DNA from 3 places in the Paenibacillus sp. FSL K6-1096 genome. Region 1 is predicted to be linked to each of the others. Evidence: riboswitches for the same ligand, from Rfam matches in the RefSeq annotation. Region 1 holds a riboswitch; each other region holds the start of a gene.

What was found. Region 1 has a riboswitch for cyclic di-AMP ahead of MHI24_RS16920 (C40 family peptidase). Riboswitches for the same ligand answer to the same signal wherever they lie in the genome.
Region 2: it holds a riboswitch for cyclic di-AMP, as region 1 does, so the genes downstream of both, MHI24_RS06600 (hypothetical protein) here and MHI24_RS16920 (C40 family peptidase) in region 1, are expected to answer to the same signal.
Region 3: it holds a riboswitch for cyclic di-AMP, as region 1 does, so the genes downstream of both, MHI24_RS19010 (hypothetical protein) here and MHI24_RS16920 (C40 family peptidase) in region 1, are expected to answer to the same signal.

What each region holds. Positions count from the first base shown of each region.
Region 1 is NZ_CP150274.1:3,787,305-3,792,095, reverse strand. It holds cyclic di-AMP (ydaO/yuaA leader) riboswitch at 201-340, shown strand; gene MHI24_RS16925 (C40 family peptidase) at 398-826, shown strand; cyclic di-AMP (ydaO/yuaA leader) riboswitch at 1,221-1,364, shown strand; gene MHI24_RS16920 (C40 family peptidase) at 1,369-1,860, shown strand; gene MHI24_RS16915 (GNAT family protein) at 2,101-2,586, shown strand; gene MHI24_RS16910 (cytochrome c) at 2,714-3,070, shown strand; gene MHI24_RS16905 (4a-hydroxytetrahydrobiopterin dehydratase) at 3,182-3,457, opposite strand; gene MHI24_RS16900 (hypothetical protein) at 3,666-3,959, opposite strand; gene motA (flagellar motor stator protein MotA) at 4,163-4,791, shown strand, end outside.
Region 2 is NZ_CP150274.1:1,460,224-1,465,014, reverse strand. It holds gene MHI24_RS06610 (MMPL family transporter) at 1-1,042, opposite strand, end outside; gene MHI24_RS06605 (TetR/AcrR family transcriptional regulator) at 1,071-1,697, opposite strand; cyclic di-AMP (ydaO/yuaA leader) riboswitch at 2,027-2,205, shown strand; gene MHI24_RS06600 (hypothetical protein) at 2,578-3,078, shown strand; gene MHI24_RS06595 (SPFH domain-containing protein) at 3,094-4,518, shown strand; gene MHI24_RS06590 (Lrp/AsnC family transcriptional regulator) at 4,676-4,791, shown strand, end outside.
Region 3 is NZ_CP150274.1:4,262,724-4,267,514, reverse strand. It holds gene MHI24_RS19020 (MerR family transcriptional regulator) at 1-119, opposite strand, end outside; gene MHI24_RS19015 (hypothetical protein) at 247-1,578, shown strand; cyclic di-AMP (ydaO/yuaA leader) riboswitch at 1,797-1,969, shown strand; gene MHI24_RS19010 (hypothetical protein) at 2,105-2,557, shown strand; gene MHI24_RS19005 (hypothetical protein) at 2,640-2,828, opposite strand; gene MHI24_RS19000 (hypothetical protein) at 2,916-3,608, opposite strand; gene MHI24_RS18995 (zinc-dependent metalloprotease family protein) at 3,630-4,259, opposite strand; gene MHI24_RS18990 (ABC transporter permease) at 4,570-4,791, opposite strand, start outside.

The DNA of each region.
Region 1 (4,791 bases):
ACTAAAAAGAGTCACCGCCCCTTCCCCAGGGCGCAGGACTCTTTTTTCTTTGGGCATAGACAGCCGGATGGGTAAAAGCATTTGCAAATCGGAAAATCCTCTGTTACAATGATGGCTGTACTAGTAACAAAGTTGTAATCTTTATGACATGAATTTCTGCCAACCATGAAATGTAACGTTGTCGATATGTCACTATTCTGGTGCCTAACACGCCTAATTCCTTTGCACCGGGAAGTGGGGGAACCATATTTTGGGTGAATTGATCTCGCTTTAGAGGGGTCATAGGGGAACCTTCTACCGAATCCTTAAGCTAACCCCGCAGGCCTTGGAAGGAGTACATCTGTTGAGAGTTCAGAACTTCAAGAAGAAATGCACCGCCGCAGCGCTGGGTCTTGTGATGGTATTCACACTTGGGGCGGGCAGCGCCTTCGCCGATTCCAAAATGGATAAAGTCATTTCCAAAACCATTGGAACGTCGTACAAAACCGGAGGCACCACCACCAGCGGATTTGATTGCTCGGGATTCACCAAATATGTGTTCAAGAATGTAGGACTTACCCTGCCGCGCACCTCTAAGGCACAGTACAAAGTAGGGACGGCCGTATCCAAGAGCAATCTCCGTTCCGGCGATCTCGTATTCTTCAATACCCTGGGCAACGGAGTGTCCCATGTTGGTATTTATGTCGGAAACGGTAAGTTTGCACAGTCTTCCAGTTCACGCGGAGTCACTATCACTTCAATGAGCCAGTCCTACTGGGCCAACCGCTACGTTGGCGCCAAACGGGTAATGAGCACCACAGCCTACCAGGCTGTCGCGTACGATTGAGCTGAACGTTTGAATCAAACCCCGCAACTGTTAACCTCTAACATCCAAATGTAACTTATAGAAGCCCGGAATTTGATTATTGCCGTAATCATTTCCGGGTTTTTCCTTTACCTTATTCTACCTTTTACACCGGATTTCCGATCTTGAAACAGCATTTTATGGAAAACCAAAAGAAAAAAACATATAAAACTGGCTGTACGCATAGATATTTGTCCTAACGATGGGCTATAACTCTAAAAAACACAAAAAAGATGCATTAATATGTTATTAGTGATTGCCAATCTCTGCAGTCTTTGCTACAATTATCGCAGTGAGCTTTTAGTAACATTTTTGTAATTATTGAGTGACTTTTAATCAAGTTTTTGTCATGAATCGGATAAATAGCTAATCCTAATCAACAGTCGTGCCGAGTTCCCTAATGAATTAGGGAAACGGGGGAACCAGTTTTGGGTGAATTGACCTCCTATTCTAAGAGGGGTCATAGGGGACCTTCAACCGAACCCTTAAGCTAACCTCGTAGGCATCGGAAGGGGTATTTACTTTTGAAGAAGAAGCTAGCAGCCGCAGTACTGAGCTTATCCATTATCTTCACAATCGGGGCAGGAAGCGCTTTCGCGGATTCCAAGATGGATAAGGTGATCGACAAGGCCATCGGAACCAAATACGTATCCGGCGGTACTACCACCAATGGCTTTGATTGCTCCGGATTCACCATGTATGTTTTTGATAAGATCGGCATTAATCTGCCGCACCAATCGGGTTCCCAATACCAGATGGGCTCAGCCGTATCCCGTGATGAGCTAAGAGCAGGCGATCTTGTATTCTTCAATACCAATGGCAGAGGCGTCTCCCATGTCGGCATTTATGTCGGTGACGGCGATTTCGCACATGCTTCTTCTTCCCGCGGGGTTACCATCAGTTCGCTTAGCGACAGCTATTATGTCAACCGTTATATCGGTGCCAAGCGCATTATGAGCACAGACGCTTACAAGACGGTAGCGACGGATTCCCAGGACAACGACGACGTACAATAGACTTCATATTGCTAATGCATAGGCTCTTTTCCAGGATGATAACACATCTTTGGGGAAGAGCTTTTTCTTTCTTACTCCCTACTTACCCGTCTCAGAATTGGCCAAACACCCTTTCCGGCATTTCAGAAAATATTTTTTCGCATTTGTCAAGTTTCCGCCTCCCGGCAAGGAATTTGCGCGGAATCAGGCGTATGATGTATATATAGTTAACAAGAGCATTTAACGAGAGGAGACTGGCCTATGATTCGTTCTCCGCTAACCTTTTATGTAGTACCGATGGAATCGCTTCATGCCGAAGAGATCTGCAAGTGGGAATATAGCCCGCCTTACAATATATACGGCTGGATGTCCTGGGAGCAGATGCAGGCACTAGGCGTGGAATTCGGGGACCCGCAGCTGCGCAGCGAGCAATATGTTTCTGTGGTGGACGGACAAGGCATTCTGTGCGGGTTCGCCCAGCTGTTCCCCATGGAGGGTGTAGTCAGGCTCGGCGTGGGGATGCGGCCGGACCTGTGCGGCAATGGCCTGGGGCAGCAGTTCATGAAGGCTATCGTGCAGGCTGCACTGGCCCGTTACCCGGAGCGGGAGATCGATCTGGAGGTGTTGACCTGGAATCAGCGCGCTATCCGCGCTTACCAGAAGAGCGGGTTCACCATAACCGATACGTATGAACGCAGAACGCCTACCGGCAATAAGCCGTTTTATTGCATGGTCTATGACAAATAACACCCGAGGCATGGTTATGTGCAAAAAAGCAGGGGTTTTCCGTTCGTTTTTTTGACACAAATACTATGATAACGCTTCACCATCCGCTATAATGGAAGAAGCAGCTTACAGGGAGGGACGGATGCAGATGCAGAAATGGATCATGAGCGGTTTGTTTTTTGCCGCCTGCGCCTTTGCAGTGATCTTAATGTTTACCTTACCCGGCAAGTCCGAGGTGGCCGAAGAGAATAAACCAACGATGCCTGAGGTGGTGCTGGATGCTGCCAGTGCAGAGGCTACCGTGCAGGCCAGCTGTATCTCCTGCCACGGTGACCAGCTTCAGGGCGGTGTAGGCCCCAGCCTGCAGCAGGAAGGCGGCAAGCACGATGCAGCACAGATCTTCACGATTGTCACCAAGGGACGCGGGCAAATGCCTCCTTTCAAAGACAAGCTGGCCCCTGAAGAAATTGCCAACATTGCGTTATGGCTGGCCGAGAAGAAATAATACGTCTACTATTCAATGTGAAATGCCCGCTGCCAGAGAATTCTCTCCTGGAGCGGGCATTTTTATGATTCAGGCTCACCTGTCATTTCCATATCTATAGATACTGTCTCCCTAACGGTTCTTCTCAAAGGCCTCATTAAATTGATGGGCCTGGCGGATATCCAGCTTCTCCGCATCTGCAGCCAGGCGCAGAATAACGGTCTTGTAATCAATGGTGATGTGCGGATGATGATCGAATGCTTCCGAGATGGCAGCCACCTCATCCACAAAAGCGATTCCCTTCATGTATTCACTGAACATGTACTTGCGCACCAGGCTCTCCTTCTCCAGCCTCCAGCCCTCCAGCTTGCCGACCTCTTCCTGCAGCTCTTCCTCTGTAAATTGCAATGTGCTTCCTCCCTTGCTAAGTTAACTGTACAGTACTGCACTCTCTCCTTAAATAAAACATCCCTCAGCTTCTGAAAGTCCAAGGGATGTGCCAGGCCAAAGATTTTTTTGATTAAATGTATTCCTGATTCCCGGCAAATATTACTTCCTCCCAATTTTAACATGGGCTGATCCCGGGGACAAACCGCGGGGCTAATTGCCGGATGGCTTACACCAGCAGAACGGAAGCCAGATCCTCATCACCAAGCAGAATATTAATACGGTGGGTGTCTTTGTCGTACATCACAACCCCGCTGCCCACCTGGATGACCGGCTCATTGCCCAGCGCATAGAACAGATCCTCCGCAAGCGCCTCCCACACCTCCAGCTTCGATTCCTCCGGCAGGTGCTCCCATTCCTCAGGGTCCATCTCAAAAAAAATGTATCCGTCCGAAATCCGTCCGACGGCTCCTGTCAGATCAACCAGAATCTCACTGTAATCTCTGCCATGCTTAACTCCCACATCAATCACTCCGTTTTCTCCGCTAATGAATAATACCTTACCTTATCCATTATAGCCGAAAAAATCACTTCACAAAAAACGGAATGCTGTCGATAAATAAGAATATACGTGATTTGGTTACGAGCAGTGTGTTCTCCCGCGCTTCAAGGACGAAATACGCGGGCAGTCGATCACTTCTTATTACTCATGGATGAGGTGCATAAATGGAAATTTCAACAATTCTGGGCCTGGTGTTTGGTCTGATCGCTGTAGTGTGGGGGATGGTCCTTAAGCATGCTCCGCTGGCCAGCTTGAACAACCCCGCGGCCTACGTCATTATCTTTCTGGGGACGACCGCTTCCGTCTTCATGGCCTTTCCTATGTCAGAGGTTAAGAACTTCCCTAAGCTCATGAAGATTCTGTTCGTCAAAAGAAAGATGATCGGCAAGCCGGAGCTGATCACCATGTTCATGGACTGGGCTTCGATCACCCGCCGCGAGGGCCTGCTGGCTTTGGAATCCAGCGTGGATGAAATCGAGGATGCCTTCTTACGGAACGGCATGCGGATGATCATTGACGGCAACGATCAGGAATTCGTCCGCGATGTCTTAATGGAGGATATCCACGCAACCGAGGATAGACACAAAGCCGGCGCACTGATCTTCTCCCAAGCGGGGATGTACGCTCCAACACTAGGGGTGCTGGGGGCGGTTATCGGGCTGATTGCCGCCTTGGGCGATATGAGTAATATGGACGTCCTGGCTCACGCCATTGCCGGTGCCTTCATTGCTACCCTGCTGGGGATATTCACCGGTTATGTCATGTGGCACCCCATGTCCAACAAGCTGAAGCG
Region 2 (4,791 bases), 2.3 Mb from region 1:
CGAGCATCCCGCACAGGGCAATAATAACGGTCAGTCCGGCGAAGAACACCGCGCTTCCCGCCGTACCCAGCGCCCGGCTGGCGGCTTCCCCGGCGCTTAGCTTCTCATCAAGAATGAGGCGGCGCTGCCGGTTCACAATGAACAGCGAGTAGTCGATCCCTACAGCCAGACCGATCATTACGGCCAGTACCGGGGTGATGTCGTTCATCTGGATCAGGCTGCCCAGCGCGAAGGCGCCTCCGACACTGATGGCCACGCCCAGCAGCGCAGTAATCAGCGGCAGACCGGCGGCCACCACCGAGCCCAGCGTCATGAATAATACGATGGCGGCGACGGCAACTCCGATAGCTTCGGTGGAGCCGATGGCCGGAATGCTTTTGAGCGAATCGCTTGGAATCGCTGTAATCCCGGAGCCGGACTGTTCGACCTCGGTCACTGTGTCGATGATATCATCCGGCACATTGGAGGGCAGCGAGGTCTGCTGCACGGTGAACTGGAACTGGAACAAGGCAATATTGCCGTCCGCCGACAGCATTACGCCGGGAACAGGCATGCCGTCAGCCATCAGCGGGCCGAACGGGACCGCTTGGGCCGCGGCAGCGCCTTGGCCTGCGGCGGCAGCGGAAGGATCGGCGGCAGCACCTTGGCCTGCGGCGGCAGCAGAAGGATCGGTAGCGCCTTGACCAGCCGCAGCAGCTGCTTGGGCAGCCAGCTCAGCAGGGTTGATGACATACTCCATGCTGTACACATCATTGATCGCCTTCAGCAGCAACGCAGCGCGCTCCGGCGTGTCCAGCCGTTCGCCTTCAGGTGCAGTGAAGGCTACACTTGCCTGACCTCCGGCCGCAGCGGGCAGCTCTTTGGACAGCTTATCCAGCACTTTTTGCGACTCGGTGCCTTCAATTTTCATCTCGGAGCTGGACTGAATGCCGTTCACTCCGATAAGGGTGCCGATCACACCGAGTATGACGATCCAGACAGCAATGAACATCCAGGGCCTGGCATAAGCCGATTTGCCTAAACGGTATAGAAAAGTAGACATGAATGGTTTCTCCTCTGTATCTCTAAATTTAGAAGCCGTTGCGTAAGTAAGCGAACATCGAATTCAAATATTGGTCAAACGGCATAGCTTCGGAGTCTGCACTCAGCTGCTCGCCCGGCAGCATCACATTCAGCCGTCCGTCCAGAATGGGCACGAAGGCCCCGTAGACGGCACCGGCCAGCAGGTGGGTATATCCATCGGCATACCGTCCATGGGTGAACTGCTCCAGCGTCTCCTGGGCGGTGATCTGCAAATGCCGGAAGACATTGAGAATGTAAGGCTCCAGGGACGGATGCTGATGCGCCAGGGAGACGAACTGCCGCAGCTTATGCAGGAACTCCGAGGTGAATTGGAGTTTCAGCAGATTGTACAGGACATCGAGCGGCGTAGCATCCGGCGGCTGAGCGGCCAGCGTGTGATCCGCCTCTTCTTTCTCTTTGGCTGCAATATTGCCAATGAAATAAGCGGCGACCGCCTCCTCCTTGCAAGAGAAGTAATTGGCAAAGGTCCGCCGGGAATAACCGGCCTTCTGCACCACATCGTCCACAATGAAGCCGTCCATGCCGTGCTCAAGCGCAAGCTCAAAGGCGGCGGTGGACAAGGCGTAGGCGGTGGCCTCCTTTTTTTTGTCCCGCAGGTTCAGTTTGGAATTCAAGCTTCCTGTTTCCTCCTTTCTGCTGCTATTGCGCTGAATAGCATGGGTTGAATAGTAATAGCTATAGGTTATATTATTGCCCAAAGGGCAATGTTGCACAATGAGCATCTAGTGACGGAAATGTGAATATTTCAAATTTTACGAATAAACCCGCTTTCGCAAAAAGGCGCAAGAACGAGCAAATCCCCGGCCGCATAAGAGCGCAGCGCAAGAATGCGCCTTCATTCGTATAGGGACGGCGGGTTTGGCTTCTTTTGCCAACTGCCGCGTTTTACTTTGCCGGGCCGCAGGCGTAAGATTCAATCATCAACCGAATGACATAACACTGTTCTCACAGGCGGCTGAATTCCGTTACGGGAACGGGGGAACCAACGGGTGAAGCGGCGGAAGTGATGCTGCTGCACTCTGGGGTGAATCCTTACTGCGTGCTGCTATGACACCGGTAAGGTAGGGCAATCTCGCTGCCCGAATCCGTCAGCTAACCCCGTAAGCCTCGAAGAGAGAGGATGAGCGCCATGATCGATTAACCGACCACGGAGAGCCCTGTTGCTGCTGTGGTCTTTTTGCTGTACGGGTAAGGGAGGAAGCCCTCAGGTTGCGCTTGAAGTGGCTGGGGGGAAGGAGCCGGAAGTTTACTGGGGGCGAAGAGTGGACGGGAGTTAGAGTTAATGAAGAGCACTAGTGCACCCGAACCACCTTGCGCCTCCGCTCCCATCTAACCAAGCAGTCCTGCTTGGAAACCCAGGCGGATTAGTAACGGCGATAGTAATACAACATCTTATAACAACAATAATTAATCACTTGACTCATCACCACAATCCACTGAAAGGAGGGGATTACCATCGCTACTGTATTCATCGTCTGCTTCTGGGCGGGGCTGGTGCTCCTGCTCAGCGGCAGTATTCACGGGCATGGCCTGGCGGGACATATCCATGCGGGTGGCAGTGATGCCGGAGGGCCGGGGGTACTGCCGATTCTGCCGCTGATGGTGTCGGTCACCGTCTGGGGCGGCACGGGTTACATGCTGACAAAATTCAGCGGGATGCAATTGCTGCCAGTGGTGCTGGTCTGCACCGTGATTGCCCTGCTGCCGGGCATTCTGCTCTATACGGTGCTGGCCCGGATCATGACCCGGTACGACAGCAGCATGAGTGAATGGGAGTATGACCCGGCCGGTCAGCTCGGATATATTAGCATCGCCGCAGCGGACGGAGCCGTCGGGGAGATGAAATATGTGCTGCTCGGCACCATGCGCTCCATCGGCGTAAGGGCTGAACCCGGACAGGAGCTGAACCGGGGCGACCGGGTGATTATTGTGCGGGTGGAGAAGGGGCTTGCAGCGGTAACGCTTTTTGAACGGGAAATGGGACAAATTGAATAGGGAGTGTCGGAGCTAATGTTAATTCTCTATGTTACTGGAGCAATCGTTGTAGTGATTCTGCTGGTCCTGTCCAGCATCGTGACCGCGTATAAGAAGGTACCGCCCAACCAGGCAATGATCGTATACGGCCTCGGCGGCAAAAGAGTGGTGCAAGGCGGCGGGACCTTCGTCATCCCCGGCTTTCAGAACAATAAGACCATCTCGATGATGCTGATGAGCTTCGATGTCATTCCGGCGCAGGCCATGTTCTCCCGGCAGGGCATCAAGCTCAACCTGGAGGCCGTCGCCCAGATTAAGATCAAAAGCGATCCCACCGCAATCCTGACCGCCAGCGAGCAGTTCATTGACCGGCCGGAGGAGGACCGCGAGACGATTATCCTGCATTCGGTGGAAGGCCATCTGCGCGGACTGATCGGCCAGCTGTCGGTCGAATCGATTCTGAAGACCCCGGATGAGATCAACAGCAAGATGCGGGAGACCTGCTCAGAGGACCTCGACAAAATGGGGCTGGAGGTCGTCAGCTTCACCATCAAAAAGATTACCGATGACAAAGGGTACATCGACAATATGGGGGTACCCGAGATTGAACGTATCCGCCGTGATGCCAGCATTGCCAAAGCGGAGGCAGAGCGCGACATCCAGATCAAGCAGGCTGAGGCGGAGAAGGAATCCTCGATTGCCAAAGCCAATGCCCACCAGGCGACGATAGAAGCGGGAACGGCAGCCCGTGCGAAGGAATCCCTGTTCGAGAAGGAGCTGAATATTAAGCAGGCCGACTTCAAGCTGGAGACCGAAGTGAAGAAGGCGCAGGCGGATCTGGCTTACGAACTGCAACAGAACAAGATCAAGCAATCGCTGGTCACCGAGCAGGTCAAAATCACCCAAATGGAAGCCGAAGCCAACCGGACGGTCCGCGAGATTGAAGTTGAGCTGAAGCAGAAGGAGCTGGAGGCGACAGTGATCAAGCCGGCTCAGGCGGAGAATCAGGCGACCATTATGAGAGCGGAAGCCGCCAAGCAGCGGCAGATTCTGGAGGCGGAAGCTGAAGCGGCCACGACGACCAAGCGCGGGCTGGCAACGGCGGAAGCAGAGCTGGCGAAAGGGAAGGCGAATGCGGAGATCGTTCAGCTCGCCGGGGCAGCCGAAGCAGGAGCTTTGCAGAAGAAAGCGGAGGCCTACAAGCAGTTCACGCAAGCGGCGCTGACCGTGGAATTCCTGAAGATTCTGCCGGAGCTGGCCGACAAGATCGCCTCCCCGCTGGCCAAGGTCGACAAGATCACGGTCATCTCCCAGGACGGCGCTTCTTCAGGCGTGAACAAGATTACGGGTGATATCGCCAAAATTATGGCCCAGGTTCCAGAGCTGACCCAGACACTTACCGGCATGAACGTGACTGAGGCGCTCAGCGGACTGCTTGGCCGGGATAAGGAGCAAGGGTAGGACTTGAGAGTTTAAGAACCTTCAGCCAATGAGGGTTCTTTGCCGTTTCTGCCCGTGAATCTTAGATTGACGAACGAAGGAAGGGAGTGGTAATATAAAAAACACAAAAAACCAAAAAACCAAAAAACCAAAAAACAAAAATTCTCGAGGTGCATCTATGCCACTTACAAAACGACGGCTGCAATTATTGGGGCAGCTGGTTGAACTGTATCAGCGCACCAGCCTGCCGATTCATTATGAGACGTTGGCCCGTTCACTCGGAGTCAGTAAATG
Region 3 (4,791 bases), 480 kb from region 1:
TGGCCATTCTCCTTGCGTGTCGCCGGAGGCAATAGCTTGATCTTCTCATAATAGCGGATGGTATCCTGGGTAAGCCCTGTCCGCTTGGCAACCTCGGCAATGGTGTATACAGGCTCCATGCCGTCCACCTCCTTCTTCGTCTCAAATCATAATCGCTGGAGTATGGTCCAAGTCAAGCCGGGATCGGCGATTCATAAATGATAATATTGTATAATTACATATATCTGGAATAGGAGGAATGATCATTTGAACTGGCTACAAGAAGACGCCGCCGCCAAATGGCGCGCAGAAGGACAACGTTATGTTAACGATATTAATTATTATGTCCATAAAGGATTGACTGAAGGCTGGGACAAGGCGGGGGATGAGCCCGCAGGGGATTCACGTTCTGCCCTTGCCGCCAAGGTCTATAAAATGATCCGCGGGGCTAATGAGCAGGGGAAGATCGCTGAGCTGAGGGAGCAGCTGCCGGCAGCAACGTGGCCGCTGGAACGGCAGTTCCAGAAGGAAATGCGGGCGATTCGCGGTATCCATTTTATAAGTAATGATGATGTCGTCTTCAGCACCGGCTCACCCTGGGAGAATAATGCTGTGGTGACTGTGCACAATGAGGCTTTTTCCGTATTTAGCGGATACAGCCTGGTCGGGGCCTCTCCCGGCAATCAGCTCCATGCCCTCGCGGGCAAGCAAGGCATTACCATTATGCAATCCATGGACAGCACCTTGCAGGGAGAAGTTGTAGCTGAGCTTTCCTGGCGGGAGCTGAACGGGAAGATTCAATCGCTGGACCCGGACTTTCCCGTTCTGAACATAGACAGCCTGGATCAGGAGTTACCCTTGGAAGAAGTGATTCCTTTTAACGAAGGACATGCGTTATTGCTGGTCACCAGCCAGGGAATCTTCCTGGTCGAGCAATCGCAAGAGAAGTCATGGAGCGTGAAATTGCTGCACCCGGATCTCGAAGAATATAAGGAAGATGAGATGGAGCATATCGAGATTGATATGGCGCATGGTGCTGTATCGCCGGACGGAAGATGGATCGCACTTGGCAGCCAGGGCAGCGATCATCTTTTGTATGACATCACTACAGGGCAGGTGCACAGCTTCAATCCGGAATCCAGCTACCCGCACTATACTATATTTACGAAGGATCAGCGCAGCGTATGGTACAATGCCTGCCACTTCTATAATGGTGCTACCCTTGCCGTGTCCCTTGAACAGGTGGAGGCGGGCGAGTTCCCTGCGGAACAGGATTATCCGGTCGTGAACGAGGAAGCCCGGGTCTATGCGGCAGCCGCTCTGGAGGATGGTGTTGTCATTGGCGATGCTTATGGCTACTTGAGGCTCATTAATGCAGAAGGCCAAGAACTGTGGCGTTACTATGCCGGGAGCACCATATCAGGGTTAGCTGTCAATCCAGATGAGACCTTGCTGGCCGTGGGGACTTACGGAGGCATGCTGCACTTCCTGGACCTTCATGCTACAGAGCGCAGCGGCTATGAAATTACAACGGGATCGGTTCGTGAGGTTAAGCGGATCATTGCCTGGAAGAATCAGAATAGCCCGCTGTGGTGGTGATAGGACCGTAAATTGGCTAAAAAAACATAAACCGGCGATTGAGCGAGATAAATGGCAGATAATCAGCTACATATATGAGTTTTGGCTTCCAGATGATTAGCCATACAGCCATTTACTGAAAACAAGGCAAAAAGCACTCTTTTCCATTTTTACAAAGGGCTCCTGAAAAGAGTATGATTCGTGTTGAAAGCAATTGAACGCATTCATGAAAATTAGCATATTCATGCACGCTGAATTTCCGCTATGCGGAAAACGGGGGAACCATCCGGCCGTCAGGCCGACTTGGGGTGAATCCGAAGGAGAGGGCCATTTGCGCCGTCTCCGGCAGGTAGGGCGACTCTCACCGCCCGAATCCGGCAGCTAACCTCGTAAGCGCCAAGAGAGAGATCATGATCCGCCACGTTATGGCGTCAGGCGTCTTCCGCCTGCACCACTAGCCGCAGCAGAGGTCTTCCTCTGTCTGCGGTTTTTTGCGCTTAATGAAGCCTTACCCATCCGTTAGCCATTCAGGAAGGAACGTGTCCACATGCCAGACCCCTTACCCCAGGCAGCAGCCGCTGCCGGATTCACCGACTATGTCCAGGACTACAGCGGACCTGTCTATGCCCTTAGCTGCTTGCTGCTGGAAAAAGGAGCCCGCGCCGAACAAGCCGCTGCCGCTACCTTCGCAGCGCTCTATACAGAGTGGGCAAAGGGCCGCCTCCCGGATAATGCCGGCGCTGCGGACGCTTACCGCGAGTGCATCCGGCAGTGTGCCCTGTTGGCCCCGGACCGCAGCCGCTGTACCTGTGCCCTGCTGAGCTGGGAGGATATGACCGTCAGCGCTCTATGGTATGGCCTGCAGCTTCCCCTGTCCGACATCAGCGGAATTCTCCAGCGCAGCATCCCGGAGCTGAAGGTCCAGCTAAGAAGCATAAGGGAACAGATGGCGGCTGCCAGCTCCCAGATCCCGGCGGTCCACCAGCCTACGGCGGGGTGAGGGGGAGGGCGTGGTCTGATCACAGGGGCCTGAACCTGCAATAAGCCGCAGCTTCCGCTACGGCTCTAACTCATGGCGCAGATCAGCGCTTGCCCTTCCCGCCCTTGACGAACCGCATGAACGCCATGCAGCAGCCCAGCAGCCCCAAACCCAGCAGCAAGGTCTGTAACGCTCCCAGCCACGTAGACCGGTCTGCAGGAATCAGGCTGCTGATAATAATCAGCAGAATCGAGACCGCAACCAGCACGGGAATTCCTCTACTTTTCTTCATAACCACTCATCACTCCCAACTGCTAATAGTACTAAGGTACACTATCGGCAGATGTTTAACCAGTTTGGGCGGGCTGGTGGGGGATTCTCAATTCCCCTTCATCGCTTCAATCTCGGCAATGAGATGATCGAGCTTATAACCATTGGTCTCCCGGGAGAAGGCCTTCATCTCTTCTGTCTGTCCCTCAAATGCAGACAGCACATAGTCGTCTTCGACCACATAATACGTGCCATACCGGGTAAAAGAGTAGCTTCCTTCCTGCTCTTTACCGACACCCTTTTTGACCGCTGCGACAATCTTCATGCCTGGTTTGAGTTCTGGCTCAATTCCTTTAAACTCAGAGTTATAGATAAGGTTAATCGTGTCGCTAACCTCTTCACCCGTAACAACTTCCTCGACCTTCACTTGAAATGAGGTGAACTCCGGCCGGTACGGCTCCTCACCGGATGCTTCTAATTTCTCTGCCAGATTACCCTCTGGAGTGCCAGGTTCAGTAATCAAGTCCACACTGAAATCCGGCATTTGCTGAACCACTTCAGCTATAATGACCGAATCAGTATAATCCAGCACCTCTTTAAACGTCAGATCCCGCAGATCGACATTCTGTGGTGAGCCCGTGGATAATGGATACTCCTTACGCAGTTCGTTTATTTTTTCTGGTGATAGGCTGGTGGCTGAAGACTTATCCGTAGTGGAAGAGGAAGGACCAGAACAGCCTGTGATTAATCCAAAAGCAATACATGCCGTGGCGGCAGCAGTTATTATTTTTTTGATGTTCATCTCAACCCTCCATTAACATATTTAATATTTATTATTTAAATCACTAGTATCATGTGGTCTTGGAACATAATAATCTTCATAGTTTCCACCAGTTCTCATAATGGACTCAGCATTAGTTGGGTAATAGAGTTCGTTAGGGTGGCCTAACCCGAGGGCATGGCCAATTTCATGTGTAATTGTTGCAATTTTATGAATAGTTGGATTGGAGCCACTGTACATGGAAGTATAGGGTGTCATAAAAATTTGTGCATATCTAATTTTCCTTGAGGAGTTTTGTACATTGGAAGAATTAATAATGTATCCGTCGGTTGACTTAGAGTCAGTTATTCCAAGTACGCCCGTTCCTATAATACCGAATCTTTGGTCCCAATAGGCTTTAGTGGTCGAGGCAATATCCAGAGTGGAAGCCCCAAAACTGGTTTGGCTTGTTGTTACTTTTTGTGAGTAAGTGGGCCATAAATATGAGGCAGTAGTATATGCGCTACTGTATTCAGTGCTTAAGTTATCTCCATTAATTTTCAAATAAGCCTTACCATTACTGATATTATCCCATTTAATTGGATAAGCAGTCGGATTACTCGTTGGACCGGTATAATAAATTTCATGTGCGTTTGCAGTAGAATTTAAGATAGGAATAGTGAACGTTAGCAATGCTACAAGCTAAATTGTTAGCGCTTTCCTTTTGCTCTGCATGTAGATAATGCACCTCTCCCTCATAAGTTATTAAATCTAGATATGGTTATATTTTGCATATTATTCCTTCCTCTATCAATACTTTTATGGTATTTTTTTCATTAATGTTCAATGGTTTCAAAGAAAGACCCGTCCATTGAACTGGACGGGTCTTTCTACAACAACTATTCATTAGGTCACAAGCGTCTAAGCAGCCCGTAACTTACAATCCTGCCAGCATCCCTTGCGCGAAATCCATTATGCCCTTAGGTTTTAGTTGTGTGCACTCTTAGATTTTATAAGCCTTCATCGCTTTTCTGATCTCTTTGATGCTAGGGCGCTTGCCGTACATCAGGACGCCGGTGCGGTAGATCTTGGCGGCAAGCCAGCCGAAGAGGAAGGTGGTCGCCAGCAGGATCGCCAGCGAGACCATGATCTCCCAGAGGGCGACCTCCCCGACCCCGATGCGCAGCAGCAGGCTGAGCGAAGAGGTGAATGGCACGAAGCTGGC